4 regions of the Micromonospora sp. NPDC049201 genome follow, and region 4 is predicted to be linked to each of the others. Evidence: riboswitches for the same ligand, from Rfam matches in the RefSeq annotation. Region 4 holds a riboswitch; each other region holds the start of a gene.
The links. Region 4 has a riboswitch for cyclic di-AMP ahead of ACZ6O5_RS10785 (coiled-coil domain-containing protein). Riboswitches for the same ligand answer to the same signal wherever they lie in the genome.
Positions count from the first base shown of each region.

Region 1: it holds a riboswitch for cyclic di-AMP, as region 4 does, so the genes downstream of both, ACZ6O5_RS18590 (C40 family peptidase) here and ACZ6O5_RS10785 (coiled-coil domain-containing protein) in region 4, are expected to answer to the same signal.
Region 2: it holds a riboswitch for cyclic di-AMP, as region 4 does, so the genes downstream of both, ACZ6O5_RS20730 (coiled-coil domain-containing protein) here and ACZ6O5_RS10785 (coiled-coil domain-containing protein) in region 4, are expected to answer to the same signal.
Region 3: it holds a riboswitch for cyclic di-AMP, as region 4 does, so the genes downstream of both, ACZ6O5_RS16510 (C39 family peptidase) here and ACZ6O5_RS10785 (coiled-coil domain-containing protein) in region 4, are expected to answer to the same signal.

Region 1 is NZ_JBVJHM010000008.1:83,287-87,464, forward strand. It holds gene ACZ6O5_RS18585 (N-acetylmuramoyl-L-alanine amidase) at 1-1,390, opposite strand, end outside; cyclic di-AMP (ydaO/yuaA leader) riboswitch at 1,621-1,756, shown strand; gene ACZ6O5_RS18590 (C40 family peptidase) at 1,770-2,804, shown strand; gene dcd (dCTP deaminase) at 2,875-3,453, opposite strand; gene ACZ6O5_RS18600 (pyridoxamine 5'-phosphate oxidase family protein) at 3,532-4,113, shown strand.
Region 2 is NZ_JBVJHM010000009.1:122,761-126,938, forward strand. It holds gene ACZ6O5_RS20720 (HelD family protein) at 1-681, shown strand, start outside; gene ACZ6O5_RS20725 (cation diffusion facilitator family transporter) at 759-1,673, shown strand; cyclic di-AMP (ydaO/yuaA leader) riboswitch at 1,816-1,945, shown strand; gene ACZ6O5_RS20730 (coiled-coil domain-containing protein) at 1,951-3,030, shown strand; gene ACZ6O5_RS20735 (hypothetical protein) at 3,110-3,670, shown strand; gene ACZ6O5_RS20740 (SRPBCC family protein) at 3,564-4,076, opposite strand; gene ACZ6O5_RS20745 (STAS domain-containing protein) at 4,141-4,178, opposite strand, start outside.
Region 3 is NZ_JBVJHM010000007.1:90,313-94,490, reverse strand. It holds partial or broken gene ACZ6O5_RS16515 (hypothetical protein) at 1-552, shown strand, start outside; gene ACZ6O5_RS16510 (C39 family peptidase) at 608-1,468, opposite strand; cyclic di-AMP (ydaO/yuaA leader) riboswitch at 1,669-1,808, opposite strand; gene ACZ6O5_RS16505 (hypothetical protein) at 2,122-2,886, opposite strand; gene ACZ6O5_RS16500 (hypothetical protein) at 3,037-3,438, opposite strand; gene ACZ6O5_RS16495 (acyltransferase family protein) at 3,553-4,178, opposite strand, start outside.
Region 4 is NZ_JBVJHM010000004.1:187,638-191,815, reverse strand. It holds gene ACZ6O5_RS10795 (metal-sensitive transcriptional regulator) at 1-102, shown strand, start outside; gene ACZ6O5_RS10790 (YibE/F family protein) at 369-1,676, shown strand; cyclic di-AMP (ydaO/yuaA leader) riboswitch at 1,831-1,961, shown strand; gene ACZ6O5_RS10785 (coiled-coil domain-containing protein) at 1,966-2,991, shown strand; gene ACZ6O5_RS10780 (carbonic anhydrase) at 3,049-3,702, opposite strand; gene ACZ6O5_RS10775 (helix-turn-helix transcriptional regulator) at 3,873-4,178, shown strand, end outside.

The DNA of each region.
Region 1 (4,178 bases), on a different contig from region 4:
ACGCGGGCCGGTTGGTGGCGAAGTCCGGGTCGATGGTGACCAGCCCGGTACGCGACGTGCCGGTGGTCCGGAACGGCGCCTTCATCAGGTCGAAGTAGTGCGACCAGTCCCAGTAGGGGCCCGGGTCCCAGTGCATGCCCCGCACGTTCGCGGCGGTGATGCCGGGCACGTTGTCGTGGCCGATGATGTGCTGCCGGTCCATCGGGATGCCGAACTTCTGCGCCAGGTAGCGGACCAGCTTGGCCGAGCTGCGGTACATCGCCTCGGTGTACCAGGTGCCCTGCCCGGCGAAGCCCTCGTGCTCCAGGCCGATGGACTTGGCGTTGACGTACCAGTTGCCGGCGTGCCAGCCGACGTCCTTGGCCTTGATGTGCTGCGCGACGTAGCCGTCCACCGACCGCAGCGTGTAGTGCCAGCCCAGGTAGTCGGCACGTTTCACCAGGTCGACGCTGGGGGCGAAGTAGCCCTCGGTGTCGTGGATGACGATGTATTCGATCTTCTGCTGCTTCGGCCGGTCGCCCAGGTCGTGGTTGCCGTAGTCGCCCGGGTCGGCGCTGAGCTGCTCGTAGGGGGCGGGAATCCACTCGCAGGCCAGCCGCACCGGGCACTCCAGCCCGTCCGGCCGCGCGGCGTGGCGCAGCCCGAGCCGGGCCAGTCCGGCCCGGTCCGGCTGCGCGGCGGTGGCGGCCAGCGTGACCCGTTGCCCGTCATCGGTGGTCCGGGCCGCGCCCTGGCCGAGCTGGTCGTAGACCTCGTCGGCGAAGGCCGCCGCCGCGTCGGACGTGTCCGCGCCGGAGTAGCGGGCCACCGCGCCGTACCAGGCCGCGACGTCGCTGCCGGCGCCGACCGGCCCACCCAGTGCCTTCTGGTACGACGCCAGCAGCGCCGCGCCACCGCGGATGTTCGCCGCCGGGTCGGTGCGCAGGGTCTGCGCGTCCAGCCCGGTGAGCGTGGCGGCGGCGTCGAGCGTCTGGAGCGAGGCGGTCGGCAGCGGCGTCTCCCGGGTCGGCGCGGCGGCGGTGGCCGGGTCAAGCCGAAGCGGGCGGCTGTCGTCGCCGCGCGGGTCCTCGTCCTCGTCGACGTGCGCGCTGCCCGGCGTGGCCAGGATGTGCGCGGCGTCGGTCAGGTGCATCGGGCCGTAGCCGCCGCTGGTGCTGGGCTGGCCCGGGTGGGTGTCCCACCTCGACTCCAGGTAGGAGACACCGAGCAGCACGTTCTGCGGTACGCCGTACTCGGCCGCCGCGGCAGCGTACTGCTGCTGGCGGTCGCCGGTGGGCTGGGCCGCCTGCGGCGCGGCGCTCACCGGGCCGGTGGTGGCCAGCGCGGTGGCCGTCGCCACGGCGGCGGCGAGCAGGATCCGTCTGCTCGACGGCGGGGCTGAGAGGTGCATCGAACCTCCTGGACAGGGATGGGGGTCACTGCGTTCCCACCCTCACGCCAGCCCCCCGTGGGGTCAATACCTTTCCAGGAGGCAATCCGATGCGAAGAAAATCTCCATTCGCGTTCGCCCGCCGTATCAGGTACGGAGTGTCACGGTCGTTCGGGTTGCGGATTGGTAACGGGAATCTTTACTCTGGTCAATCGTCGGCCGCATCTTCACCGTCCAACCCGGTCGGTGACGGCCCGACACCGCCGAGTCGCCCACGGGCGAACCGGGGACCCAGGTTCCTGGGGTGAATCCGCAGCCACTGCGGTAGGGCGCTTCCCTTCCCGCCCGAACCCGTCAGCTAACCCGGTAGGCGGTCAGGCAGAAGGAGTACGGACGCCCGGTGGCCCACCATGCCCCGCGGCCGACGTCGAGCCGGTCGGTCGACCGGTCCGCCGTCGTGCCGCGTTTCCGCTGGTCCCGCTTCACCACCACACTTGCCGCCCTGGTCGGCGCCGCGGTCGTCCTGACCGGTGGCGCGACGGCGGCGCACGCGGAACCCTCGGTCGCCGAGATCGAGGCCCAGATCGACCGCGACTGGAACAAGCTCGAACCCGTCATCGAACAGGTCAACGCCGTCCGCGGGCAGCTCGCGGTGCGCCGCAAGCAGGCCGACGCGCTCGGCAAGCAGATCGCCCCGCTCCAGGCCCGGGTGGACGCCGCGCTCGGCCAGGTCGGCGGGCTCGCCGCCGACGCGTACAAGGGCGACAACCTCTCCACCGTCAACGCGCTGCTGGGCAGCCGTTCGCCGAGTGAGCTGGTCGCCGGCCTGGAAATGCTCGACCGCTTCGCGCACCACCAGCAGGAGCAGGTCCGCGACATCGCCGCGCTGCGCGACGAGCTGGCGGCGAAGAAGAAGCCGCTGGACGCGATGGTCGCCGACCTGAGTCGCACCGAGGCGCAGCTCGCGGCGAAGAAGAAGCAGATCGACGCCGAGATCGCCAAGCTCCAGAAGCTACGGCTCAAGGTGTACGGCAACGGTGGCGGCGGCCCGCTGCGCCCGGCTCCCTGTCCCGCCGGATACCCGGGCGGCGCGGCCGGGGTGGCGGTCAAGTTCGCCTGCGCCCAGATCGGCAAGATCTACGTGTGGGGCGCGGCCGGCCCGGACCACTTCGACTGCTCGGGCCTGACCATGGCCGCCTGGGCGAAGGCCGGGGTCTCGCTGCCGCACAACGCCCGCCAGCAGCACGACGTGACGAGGCGGGTCAGCCGCGCCGAGCTGCGCGCCGGTGACCTGGTCTTCTACTACGGCGACCTGCACCACGTGGGCATGTACGTCGGGGACGGCTGGGTCGTGCACGCCTCCCAGTCCGGCAAGCCCATCACCATGAAGCGCGTCGACGACGGCGACATCAACAGCTACGGCCGCCCCGGCTGAGGTGTAAGGAGGGGCCCCCTGTTAACGCATTCCGCATAACAGGGGCCCCTCCTAACAACCAAACTCGGCGTCAGCGGGTCGGCCAGGTGCGCCAGCTCTGCCAGGACCGGCTCGGCGTCGGGCCGCGCTGACCCTGGTAGCGCGAGCCGTAGACGGCCGAGCCGTACGGGTGCTCGGCCGGCGACGAGAGCCGGAAGATGCAGAGCTGGCCGATCTTCATGCCCGGCCAGAGCGTGATCGGCAGATTCGCCACGTTGGACAGCTCCAGCGTGACGTGGCCGGAGAAGCCCGGGTCGATGAAGCCGGCCGTGGAGTGGGTGAGCAGACCGAGCCGCCCCAGCGACGACTTGCCCTCCAGTCGGCCGGCCAACTCCTCGCCCAGCGAGATCACCTCGAGCGTGGAGGCGAGCACGAACTCGCCCGGGTGCAGCACGAACGGCTCCCCCTCGGGGACCTCCACCATCGACGTCAGGTCGTCCTGCTGCACCGACGGGTCGATGTGCGTGTAGAGATGGTTGTTGAAGACCCGGAACAGCCGGTCCAGGCGTACGTCGATGCTGGATGGCTGCACCAGCGTGGGCTCGAAGGGCTCCAGCGCGAGCGTGCCCGCCTTGATCTCGGAGACCAGGTCGCGGTCGGAGAGCAGCATCGGAACACTCTAGCGACAGACGGTGGTGAACAGCGTGTCGGACTACTTCTTCGTACACGTGTTCGATAGACTGTCGGCATGGCTTCCTGGTCCGAATTCGCCGCCGACGAACCCCGACTCGCGGCCGAGATCCGCCTTCTGATGCAGCAGTACGGGCCGGGCTTCGGCTATCTCGCCACGGTCCGCGCCGACGGTGGCCCACGGGTGCACCCGGTCTCACCGCTGATCACCGACGACGGCCTCTGGTGCTTCGTCATCGACTCGCCGAAGCGCCGCGACCTCGAACGCGACGGCCGTTACGCGCTGCACTCCTTCCCGCCGGAGGAGAGCGACGACGAGGCCTACCTGGCCGGTCGGGCCCGGCCGGTGACCGATCCGGCGACGGTGGACCGGCTGACCCGGATCGGCCGGGCGGCGCCGCAGGGTGACTGGCGCCTGTTCGAGTTCTCCGTCGACGTGGCGATGCTGACCCGCCGGGACCCGGTCACCCAGATCGGTGCCGGCCGCCCGGAGATGCGGCTCTGGCTCGACCCGGGGGAGGTCGCACCCGCGTCCGCCACTCCGGTGTCGCCACCCCTGGTCGCGGCCCGGCGTGACGCGCTCGTCCCGGACGGCCGCCGTGGTCGGCACGGCTTCGACACCCGCCGGCCGGCCGCCTGACCGGGCCCGGAAAAACGACGGTGCCGGCCCCGTCCGCAGACGGGGCCGGCACCGGTACGTGGTGC
Region 2 (4,178 bases), on a different contig from region 4:
CAGCGCGCGGCCCGGGCCGCCGCCCGGGAGCGCCCGGTGGACTACCGCGACTTCGCCCACGTGGTGGTGGACGAGTCGCAGGACGTCTCGCCGATGCAGTGGCGGATGGTCGGGCGGCGCGGCCGGCTGGCGTCCTGGACGGTGGTCGGCGATCCGGCGCAGACCGCCTGGACCGGCGATCCGCAGGAGCTGGACCGGGCCCGTGACCAGGCGCTGGGGCGGCGGCCCCGGCGTCGCTTCGAGCTGACCACCAACTACCGCAACTCGGCGGAGATCTTCGCCGTGGCGGCGGCGGAGATCCGTCGGCGGTATCCGGATCTGGCGCTGCCCGTCGCGGTGCGTTCCACAGGCGTGCCGCCAGTGGAGCGGACGGTGGCCGCGGCCGAGCTGCCGGCGGCCACGGTCGAGGCGGTCCGGGCGCTGCTGGCCGAGGTGGAGGGCACGGTCGGCGTGATCACGCCGGTGCCGCGCCGGGACGAGGTGGCCGGTTGGCTGGGCGACCTCGACGCGGGCCGGCTCCAGGTGGTCACCAGCCTCCAGGCCAAGGGCATGGAGTACGACGGAGTGGTGTTGGTCGCGCCGAGCGAGATCCGGGCCGACCCGGGTTCGGGTGTCCGCACGCTCTACGTCGCGCTGTCCCGGGCCACCCAGCGCCTGACCACGCTCGATCCGGTGGGCTGACGCCACAGTCACTTGCACACATAGCGATGTGAGCATAGATTGGGCCCGTCCGGGATTCGGGGCGGGAGGGTGGGTGCGTGGGCGCAGGTCATGACCACAGCGCTGCGGTGGCCAACGCGGCGCACCGGCACTCCGGTCGGCTCTGGGCGGCGTTCGCGCTGCTCGCCGTGCTGATGGTGGTCGAGGCGGTGGCCGCTGTCACGACCGGCTCGCTCGCGCTGCTCTCCGACGCCGGCCACATGTTCACCGACGTGCTCGGCATCGGCATGGCGCTCGCGGCGATCACCGCCACCCGACGCGCCCGGACCGACCCGCAACGCACGTTCGGGCTCTACCGGCTGGAGGTGCTCGCCGCGCTGGCCAACGCGGTGCTGCTCGGCGCCGTCGCGGTCTACGTCCTGATCGAGGCGGTACGCCGGTTCGGTGAGCCGCCGGAGGTGCTCGCCGGACCGATGCTGGTGGTGGCCGTGCTCGGCCTGCTCGCCAACATCGCCGCGTTCGCGCTGCTGCGCTCCGGCGCCCAGGAGAGCATCAACCTGCGCGGCGCGTACCTGGAGGTGCTGGGCGACCTGCTCGGCTCGCTCGGGGTGATCGGCGCCGCGCTGGTCATCGCGGTCACCGACTGGTGGTGGGCCGACCCGCTGGTCGCGGTGGCGATCGGCCTGTTCATCCTGCCGCGCACCTGGCGGCTCGGCCGGGCCGCGGTGCGCATCCTGGTGCAGGCCGCGCCGGAACACCTCCAAGTGACCGCCGTGCACGACCGGCTGACCGCCGTGCCCGGCGTGGCGGAGGTGCACGACCTGCACGTCTGGACGCTCACCTCCGGCATGGACGTGGCCTCGGCACACCTGACCACCGATCCGGGCGCGGAGGTCGCCACCGTGCTGGCCGCCGCCCGGGCCGCGCTGCACGAGGACTTCTCGATCGATCACGCCACGTTGCAGATCGAACCCGGAGCGTCCGCCGGCGCCTGCGGCCCAACCGGCTGGTAGTTAGGACAGACTTAAATTCGAGTGGCTATTGTTGACTTATGCCGGTTTTGCCCGGTATTCGGCTCCGGGTGGCGGAGCCGGCTCCGGGCAACGCCGGTAGGCTCGGTCGCGGCCGACCCGCAGGCGTCATCCGGCGCCGACGGAGCGGCCGTCGCCTAATCGCCCGCGGGGCGAGCCGGGGAACCACGTACGTGGGGTGCATCCGCGTCAGCGGTAGGGATCTTCCGTCCCGAACCCGTCAGCTAACCCGGTCGGCGGTTGACGGAAGGACACGTGAATGCCCCCAGTGGCACCTGTACGACGAACGGCCGCCCGGATGGCGGCCCTGCTCGTCGCGATGCTGACCCTCGGCCTCGTGACGGCACCGGTCTCCCCCGCCTCGGCGGCACCCCCGACCGGCCGGCTCGCCGCCGCGCCCGGGGACGACGACGAGGGCGGCACGCCGGCGCTGCGCGCCAAGCTCGACGCCGCCAGCAAGGGCTGGCTGGAGGCCAGGGCCGCGCTGAACCGGTCGGTGACCCGGCAGAAGCAGCTCAACGAACGACTCGTGACGATCGACGCGGAACTGACCGAGCGCAACGCCAAGGTCGGTGAGATCGCCGAGGTGGCGTACCGCACCGGCCGGATGGGCACCGCCGCGGCGCTGCTCGGCAGCACCAGCCCGGAAGGCTTCATGGACCGGGCCGCCGCCCTGGAGACGGTCGCCGCGCACGAGGACCGGACGCTGCGCGAGCTGATCACCACCCGCGACGAGGCGATCCGCACCCGTACCGCGCTCGACGGCGAGGTCCGCGAGCAACGCAAGCAGGTCACGGTGATGGCCAAGCGCAAGGAGCAGGCCGAGCAGGCGCTGGAGGAGGCCAACAACCGGCCGTCCGCCAGCAGCGGCGGCGGCAGCGGCGGGATCCGGGGCACCTCCACCGCGAACGCGAAGCCGGCCAAGCGCAACTCCGACGGCTCCTGGCCGGCCGAGTCGTGCAGCGTCAACGACCCGACGCCGGCCAGCGGCTGCATCACCCCGCGTACGCTGCACGCGCTGCAACAGGCCCAGGCCGCCGGCTTCACCCGGTACGTCTCCTGCCACCGGCCCAGCGGCTCCGGCGAGCACCCGAAGGGTCGGGCCTGCGACTTCGCGGCCCAGAAGAGCGGCTTCGGCGGCGTGGCCAGCGGCGGCGACCGGACGTACGGCAACAACCTGGCCGCGTACTTCGTGCGCAACGCCGACCCGCTCGCCGTGCTCTACGTGATCTGGTTCAAGCAGATCTGGCTGCCCAGCAGCGGCTGGAAGTCGTACAGCGGGGGCAACGGCGACCCGTCCAGCGACCACACCAACCACGTGCACCTGTCGGTCTACTGAGCACTACGCCCCACGACGTACACCGGGTGTCGTCGCGCGGCCCACGACGTGGGCCGCGCGACGGGGCGACGATCGGGACATGAGACGACTCTCCCCCGCCGGCCGCAAGGCGCTGCTCACCGCGCACCTGGCCACCTCGCTGGGCTGGCTCGGCACCGACCTGACGCTGCTCGCGCTCGGCGTCGCCGGGCTGCGGGGCGCCGACCCCGACGTGGTCTACCCGGCGGCGGCGCTGCTGGTCACCTGGCTGTTCGCACCGCTGAGCGTGGCGGTCTGGCTGATCGGGACCGCCAGTGCCCTGCTCACTCCGTGGGGCCTGCTGCGCTGGCGATGGGTGCTGGTGAAGTTCGCGCTCACCACCGTCATGCTCGGCCTGGTGCTGCTCCTGCTGACCCCCCGGATCCGGCACCTCGGCGCGCTCGCCGGGGCAGCCGACGCGCACCTGCGGGTCGACCTGGTGGTGCCGCCGGCCGTCTCCACCACGCTGCTGCTGATCGCCACCGTGCTGTCCGTCTGGAAGCCGTGGGGGCGGATCAGGCGGGCCGGCCCTCCAGCGTCGCGCCGAGGCGGGCGGCGAGGCCCAGGTGAGCGGCCCGTGCCTGGCGGAACGCGTAACCGAACAGCGGCGCCGGCGCGGTGAGCGTGATCTCCACGTCGATCCGCACCACGCCGTCGGGCTCGTCGCGCAGCCGGGTGTGGTTACGCACCGTCGTCGCCGGCTGCTGCCGGGCGACGGTGACCACCTCGTCCTCGGTGGCGACCAGCACGTCCGCCTGGTAGGTGACCGGGAAGTGCAGGGGACCGAGCTCCAGCCGGTCGGTGATCGCGAAGCTGGCCAGCGCGCCCGGCCGGGGCGGCAACTGCCGGACCCGCACGATCAGCGGATGCAGCTCGCCCTGCCGGCTCAGGTCGCCGAGCAGGGCCACCGCGTCCGCCCGGCTGCACCGGGCCTGCACGGTGTAGCTGAAGCTGTCGCTGCTCTGCAACCGGTCCCCCTCGCCGTCGTGGGTCCGGACGATCGTCCCGTACCGGGGCCGGCCTGGCAACGGGTCGAAGGTCCCCCGGCCGGCGAGGGGCCGGACGCAGGATCGGTGCGCGGGCGGGTGGCGCTCAGGCGCCGGGGAGCACCTCGGGAGCCTCGTCGGCGA
Region 3 (4,178 bases), on a different contig from region 4:
TGAACACGATGCTGCGTAAGAGTGTGCTGGGTATTGCTGGTCTGGCTTTCACCGGTGGTGTTTGCCGGTCCGATCGCCGGTCACGTCGAGTCCGCGCACGCCGCCACCGCCAGCAAGCCGATCGCGGTCGCGAGTGTGCAGGGTGAGCAGTCCACGATCAGCCTCAACGACGAGCAGACGGCCAACGTCAAGGCGATCATCGCGGCGACGAAGAAGGCCGGGCTGCCGGAGCGGGCGGCGGTGGTCTCGATCGCGACGGCGTTGCAGGAGTCGAAGCTGGAGAACCTGGGCCACCTCGGCGACCGTAACGACCACGACTCGCTGGGTCTGTTCCAGCAGCGTCCGTCCTCGGGTTGGGGCACGCCGGAGCAGATCACCGACCCCGAGTACTCGACACTTGCGTTCCTGAAGGGGCTGAAGCAGGTCGACGGCTGGCAGGACATGCCGGTGACCAAGGCCGCCCAGACGGTGCAGGTGTCGGCCTACCCGGACGCGTACGCCCAGTGGGAGAAGCAGGCCACCGACCTGGTCAACAAGCACTGGAACAGCTAAGACGCCACGAAGGCCGGCACCCCGGACAGGGGTGCCGGCCTTCGACGCGTACTGCTCAGGCGGAGTAGCCGCGCGTGGCCATCCAGTTCGCCAGGTCGATGGTGCTGATCCAGTACGCCGGCAGCGACGGGTCGGCCGAGTCGGCGATCCGTACGGTCCGGCCGTCGTTCTGGTAGCCGACCACGGCGATGTAGTGGCCGCCCGGGAACGAGTGCCAGCCGCCGTTGGTGTCGGTGGTGTCCCCGACGACGTTCGAGACCACCGCCCGGCCGTTGCGGACCGCGTTGACCACGTCGGCCTGGAGCCGGTCGATCTGCGCCTTGGTGGCCGTGCCGGGGATCATACGGGTCCGGTACGGGTCGCCCTTGACCTGCTGATTGAGCACCCGGGTGGTGTCCTCGGCCGAGTTGGTGCCCATCTCGGTGGTACCGAGCGCGACGGCGAGCGTGTCCTGGCTGCGCTCGATGCCGGTGGCACTGAGCGCGTTCCGCACCGCGGCCGGGCCGCAGTAGTAGTAGGTGGTCTGCGCCTGGTAGTCGTAGTCGAGCACCTTGCTCGACGGCGGCTTCGGCGTGGCCTTGCGGGTGGTGTCCGGGTCGGCGACCTTCGCCGACGGCGAGGCCGTGAGCGAGGCGCTGGGCGAGCGGCGCGGCGACGCGCTCGGCGAGGCGCTGGGCGACGCGCTCGGCGACGGGACGGCGATGCGCGCCTCGCTGCGGCTGGCGGTGTCGCCGAGGCGGGAGCCGAGTTCCGCCACCGCGGCGGTGTTCTCCTGCCGGGTCGGCGCGTCGTCGGTGGCGGTCAGCGCGGCGCCGGTGCCGCCGGCCAGCACGAGGGCCGCCGCCGAACCGGCGATGATCTGGTACGGACGCTCGGTCGCGAGGCGACGCAGGTGGCGCTTCAGGTGGTACTTCACGGGTTTCCTCCACGGGGTGGGCGGCACGCGCCGACCCCGCGCGTGGAGGAACTCACACGCGCTGGCGGGCGGGACGGCCGCGGGAAGTCGCCCGGATGCCGGGCGGGACGGGGTCGGAAGCGCGTCGCGTCAGGCGAGCGCCGGCACCCCGGGGCCGTGGAGGCGGGGAGACGTTCGGGGGGTGGTGGGCACGGGAATGGAACTCCTTCCGTGGCCGCCGACCGGGTTAGCTGACGGATTCGGGCGGGAAGTACGCCCTACCGCGGCCGTGGGCTCGCGGATTCACCCCGGTGTTGCGTTGGGTCCCCGGTTCGTATGCACGATTAGGCGGGTCGGCGCGGCGTCGCCATCTGCGATCGGGAACCGCACCGGACGCGCCGACACTACCGGTGGGTACACGCCCTGCCAAGCGCTCCCACCTGCGTAAACGTCTTCGACGACTACGGATTCGGAACAGCCGGTCACCGACCTCCCTCAATGGGACAAGCGGCCACGTCGGCGCCGCACGGCAGGAAGCGGACATCCGGCCGACGAAGAATCGGGCAGCGGGCGCAGCAGGGGCCATCGAGCCGGACGGCCGCCGGCGGACGGCACCGGTGACCGGCCTCACCGGTTTCGGGTAACGATTCGGTCGACGTGCTCCCCTGGGCCGCTCAGCCGACGCGGGCCGGACGCCACCGGGCCCCCCGCACCGCCGACGGGACCGGGACGCGGCTCGCCGTCGAGACGCGGGACGTGGGCACCGGCCACAGCGCCGTGGTGGCCGCGTACGCCTCGGCGGCGAGCGTCCGGGCCGCCTCGGCGGCCAGTTCGGCGTCCCGCCACGCCAGGCGTTCCCGCTCGGCGGCCGTCTCCCAGCCGGCCCGCCGCCCGTCGCGGACGGTCCGGGCCAGCACGATCTCCTGCTCGGCCGGGTGCCGCCGCGGGTCCCACCCGTTGCGGTGGGCGAGCACGTCGGCGAGCTGGCGGGCGGTCAGCTCCCCCCGCCAGTGCGCCGTCATGGCGGCGTGGTGCAGCCAGCGTTCGCGCGCCGCGTACTCGGCGGGGGTGCGGGGGGTGTGCGGGGCGGGCAGCGCGCCGGCGCCGGCCAGGCGGCGGGCGGCGGCGTCCGCCTCGTCGTAGGCCGTCCAGGCCCGGTCGGCCTCGCTCTGGGCGGCCAGCCACTGCTCGCGACGGCGACGGGCGGTCTGCGCGGCCCCGGCGGCGGCCACCGCCACCTCGTCGGCGTACCGGGCCAGGTCGGCGCGGTGGAGCGCCTCCGCGTCGACCGGTTCGGGTGCCGGCTCCCCCGCGCCGTCCCGTTCCGGTCGCGCGACCAGCACGGCGAGCAGGACGAGGGCGAGCACGGTCAGCGCCGACCAGATGGCGGCGGCCTCGGGGACGGCGGTGAGGAAATTGAGGAGAACGGTCTGCGACATGGTCGGCACCTCACGGGAGACAGTGGCGGGTAACCCCGCACGGCCGGTCGGGGGCGGGGCGCGGCCGGAGTTCGGGCGCCGCCGGGCCGCCGAGGGGGCGTTGCGGGGTGAGGTTCGGTGGGCGCGGTCACGGGCCGGGCCCGGGGCGGGTCAGCGGGCGGGCGGGGCCCGCGGGCCGGCCGGAGCCGGCGGCTGGCCGACCGGGAACGGGTGCCGCCCGGTCGGAGGCGGGACATCGCCCACCGGCTGCGGCTCGGGAACGCCGACGCGGCTCCGCTGCCGATCGAAGGCGAGGACGCCCTGCCGCTCGGCGACGGCGACGCCCTGCCGCTCGGCGACGATGACGCCCTGCCGCTCGGCGGCGGTGTCGACCTGCCGCTCGGCGACACTGCCGTTCGGCCGTTCGGCGTCGACGTCGGCCCGCAATCCGGCGACCGGGCCGGCCGCCGCGGGTGCGATCGGGGACACGCCGGTCGGCAGCGTGGCGGCGCCCAGCGAACAGGCGACGACCACGGCCAGGCTGGCCAGCATCCGTGCGACCCAGCGCGCCACCCACCACACGGGACAGGTGAGCGCAATCGGAGCCACGGGAACAAAATACCGCCGATCCGGGCACAGCGCATCGTCGCCCGGCGTGTCGCGACGCCGTTGACCAGGGTGGACCGCTCAGTCCGGCCGGCGCCGCCCGGCGTACTCGATCGACGGGTCCGGCTCCCCGGCGGACGCCGCGCCGGTGTCGTCGACGGCCGCGCGCGGTGCGGGCACGCCCGGTGCCGGCGCGGCGGCGGCCGGACCGCCGCGGGCCCGGCGCGACGGGCCGAGGCGGCGCATCATCGGCTCCTCCACCCAGCGGTGCAGCACGGCGGCGAGCGCCAGGGTGAGCAGCAGGAAGCCGAGCACCGCGAGCGGGCCCCGCCACCCGGGCAGCCCGGTCCCCCAGTCACCGGTGAGCCGCAGCACGGTCACCATGACCAACACGTGGACCAGGTAGAACGCGAACGAGACCTCACCGAGCCAGCGCATCGGCCGGGACCGCCACGGGGTCCGCCGACCCCGCACGTCGGCGTCCGCCGCCGCGGTGATGACCAGCAGGTACGCGACGGCGAGCAACGCCGCCCAGAACTCGGCCCGGATCCACAGCGCGGCGACCGCCCAGGTGGCGACGAAGGCCAGGCCGGCGGTGGTCAGCCCGGGGCCACGCCAGCGGTTGCGGCGCATCAGCTCGGCCGCCGCCGCCCCCATCCAGAACTCGAACGAGCGGGTCACCGGGAAGATCTGCGTGAACCACCACC
Region 4 (4,178 bases):
CACGCCCGACACTGCATGCACGAGGGCGCCGCCGAGGGCCGAGCCGACGAGATGGCAACCGAGATGATGGCCGCCGTAGGCCGCCTCATGAAACGCGGCTGACCCCCTCCCCACCCCACCCCGCCCCACCCCGCCCCTCCCCGCCCCCGCCCCGCCCCTCCCCGCCCCCGCCCCGCCGATCTTGCAGTTGCGGCCCTCGAAGCGCCCTGTTCGCGCCGTTTGCCGGGGCCGCAACTGCAAGATCGCGCAGGTGGGGTGGCTACCATGACCCGGGCGGCGAGCCCGGGCGTGGCAGGACGCGTCCGCGCCGGCCGGGTGGACGACCGGGCCGGTGAACCGGTGCGCCGCGACCCGTAGGGAGAGCCGCCGTGGGCGCCGACCACACCCGTCCCGCCCCCGCCGCGCCGCCGGGCGTACGCCGGCTCCTGCTCGCGACCGTGGTGCCGCTCTTCGTGCTCACCGTGCTCGCGGCGCTGGTGCTCTGGCCCCGGGGCGGCGGCCCGGAGCCGGCCGAAGCCGAGAACGTGCCACGCCACCACGGCACGGTGACCCGGGTGGTGACCGAGCCCTGCCCACCGACCCCGGAGGCCCCCGAGGGTGGCGGCGGCCGGTGCGGCACCGTGACGGTCGCCGCGGAGCAGGGCCCGGACGCCGGCCGGCAGGTCGAGACGCCGATCCCGGCCGGGCCCGGGGCGCCGCGCGTCGAGGTCGGCGACGAGGTGATCCTGGTCGAGCTGACCGACCCGGCCGACCCGTCGGTGAAGGCGTACAACATCGCCGAGCACCAGCGCGCCACGCCGTTGATCTGGCTGGTGGCGCTCTTCGCCGCCGCGATCGTGGCGTTCGGGCGCTGGCGCGGGCTGGCCGCGTTGGGTGGCCTGGTGGCGAGCTTCGCCATCCTGCTCGGCTTCGTGCTGCCCGGAATCGGCGCCGGCCGGTCCCCGCTGCCGGTGGCGATCGTCGGCGCCGCGCTGATCATGTTCGTGGTGCTCTACCTGACCCACGGGATCAGCGCGCAGACGTCGGTGGCGGTGCTCGGCACGCTCGGCAGCCTGGTGGTCACCGGCGTGCTGGGCACGCTCGCCACCGCCGCCACCCACCTGACCGGCTTCGGCAGCGAGGACGCCACCACGCTCTCCATGTTCCAGGGCGGCGTGGACCTGCACGGGCTGCTGCTGGCCGGCATCATCATCGGCTCGCTGGGCGTGTTGGACGACGTCACGGTCACCCAGGCGGCCACCGTCACCGAGCTGGCGCACGCCAACCCCGACCTGTCCCGGCGGCAGCTCTACCGGGCGGCCACCCGGGTGGGCCGGGCGCACATCGCGTCCACTGTCAACACCATCGTGCTGGCGTACGCGGGCGCCTCGCTGCCGCTGCTGCTCCTGCTGGTGGCCGACTCCCGGCCGGTGAGCGAGATCCTCACCAGCGAGTTCCTGGCCCAGGAGATCGTCCGCAGCGCGGTGGCGACGCTCGGTCTGATCGCCGCCGTACCGCTCACCACCGCGCTGGCCGCGGTCGTGGCCACCGCCGGACGGCGCGGGCCGGCGGCCGGGGCGTCGTCACCACCGCCGGACCGGCCCCCGGCGGCCCGCGGCGAGGCGCTGGAGGCGCTCGGCGGAACGCCGGCCGAACGGTGGCCCGGCCGCCGGGGAAGTACGGATGTCGCATGGTGACACTCCGCAGCGTGACGGCGGGCGAGAAACGCGATGCTGGTCACGCTGGGCAATGTCGAATTCTCGCGATTGGTCGGCTTCCGGGCGTAGATCCCCGGTCGACATCTCGGGTAACCTCGCTGCCGGTCACCGCCGAAGGCGCGCACCCGCGCCTGCGGTGCCGCCGCCCAATCGCCTCCGGGCGAGCCGGGGAACCAGGTACATGGGGTGAATCCGCGTCAGCGGTAGGGGCCGCTTCCGTCCCGAACCCGTCAGCTAACCCGGTCGGCGGCCGACGGAAGGGAACACTGTGACGGCACCCCTGCGCCGCTGCTTGACACCCGTGGTGGCCGTGCTCGCCGCGCTCGCCGTGCTGGTCGGGCCAACCCCGGCGTCGGCAGCCCCGCACACCGCCGCCCCCAACCCCTCGGGGCACTCGGAGGACGACGACCCACCGCTGATCAGCGAGGCCGTCACCGCCGCCAACCGGGCCTATCTCCAGGCCAAGTCCAAGCTGGACACGTCGCGCAAGCGGCAGCTCAAGCTCGCGCTCGAGGTGAAGGCGGCGCAGAACGAGCTCGACGCGCTCAGCCCGCAGGTCACCGAGATCGCCGCGCAGTCCTACCGCACCGGTCGGGTCGGTGCGATGGCGATGCTGCTGGAGAGCGACTCGCCCGACTCGTTCGTCCGCCGGGCCAGCGCCCTGGACGAACTCAACCTGTTCAACGGGCAGCGGCTCGCCGCCATCAACGCGGTGAAGACGCGCGCCGAGCAGGCCAAGATCGCGCTCGACGCCGAGGTGCGCGAGCAGGAGAAGCAGACGAACGCGATGGCCCGCGAGAAGGTCGAGGCGCAGAAGGCGCTGAAGCTGGTCGGCGGGCTGGACTTCACCGGCGGCCTGGTCTCGGCCACCTCGCCGGTTGCCAAGATCGGCCCCGGCCGCACCGCCGACGGCGGGTGGAAGTCCGAGTCGTGCAGCGAGAACGACCCGACCACCTCCGGCTGCGTCACGCCGCGCACGCTGCACGCGTACAAGGAGGTCAAGCGCGCCGGCTTCAACCGCTTCGTGGGCTGCTACCGCCCCGGCGGGCCGTGGGAGCACCCCAAGGGCAAGGCGTGCGACTGGTCGTTGCAGAACAGCGGCTTCTCGCCGTGGCACAACAACGACACCCGCCGGTACGGCAACGAGGTGGCCGCCTTCCTCATCCGTAACGCCGACCGGTTGGGCATCTACTACGTGATCTGGAACCGGCAGATCTGGTTCCCGGCGACCGGCTGGAGTTCCTACAGCGGCCCCTCGAACCACACCGACCACGTGCACATGTCACTGCTCTGACGCGTACGCGAGAAGGGGCCGCCTCCGGGCGGCCCCTTCCGTGTGTCCGGGGGGTGGTCAGCCGGCGAGCGCCGGGTCCACCGGTGCGGCCGGCGCGGGCACCGGGGCCGAGGACTGCGCCACCGTCCGCACCTCGCCGCCACTGAGCCGGTACGACATGCCGGCCACCGCGCACGCTCCGGCGGCCACCCGCTCGGCGAGCACCGTCGAGCGGGCCAGCAGCGTCTCCACGGTCTGCGCGATGTGGATGTCGATGATGCCGTCGAGGTCCGTGACCTCCTGCCGGGCGGCCCGGAGCAGGCTGGGCGAGACGGCGTCCACCACCGCGCCCAGGTGCCCGGCCGGCGCGGAGCCGGTGCGGACCGCCTCGCGGGCCGCCTGGACCGCGCCGCACGAGTCGTGGCCGAGCACCACCACGAGCGGCGTGCCGAGCACGGTCACCGCGTACTCGACGCTGCCGAGCACCTCGGGGCCGGCGGTGTGCCCGGCGGTACGCACCACGAAGAGGTCGCCGAGACCGCGGTCGAAGATGATCTCGGCGGCGAGCCGGGAGTCGGAGCAGCCGACGATCACCGCGAACGGGTGCTGGCCCTCGGCGACCGCGGCCCGGTGCCCGGCGTCCTGGTTCGGATGCTGCGGCACGCCGGTGACGAACCGGTGGTTACCGGCCCGCAGTTCGGCGAGTGCCTCGTCGGGAGTGCTCGGGATCATCGCTGCTCACCTCGTCCTCGGGCGGAACGACCAGGCCGGCGGTCGGCGGTGTCGGCCTCGCGACCCACCGTCACACGAGACCGATGGCACGTCAAGATTTCGTGATACGCGTTTCATGCGTTATGACTCGACCTGCTCCGGGTCCGGGCAGTCGCCCGCCACGCCATACGATGACCACCATGGCGACCACACCAGGCGAGGACGGGAGCCGCCGGCACTGGACCTTCCTCACCAACCACGGGCACGTGCTGCTGGCCATCGCGCGCAACCCCACGGCGCGGCTGCGGGACGTGGCGGACGAGGTGGGCGTCACCGAGCGGGCGGCCCAGGCGATCGTCGCCGACCTGGAGGCCGGCGGCTACCTGCACCGCACCCGGGTGGGTAGGCGCAACGAGTACACGATCAACCCGAACGGCCGCTTCCGGCACCCCGCCGAGGCCGACCAGCAGGTCGGGGCGTTGCTCGACCTCTTCGCC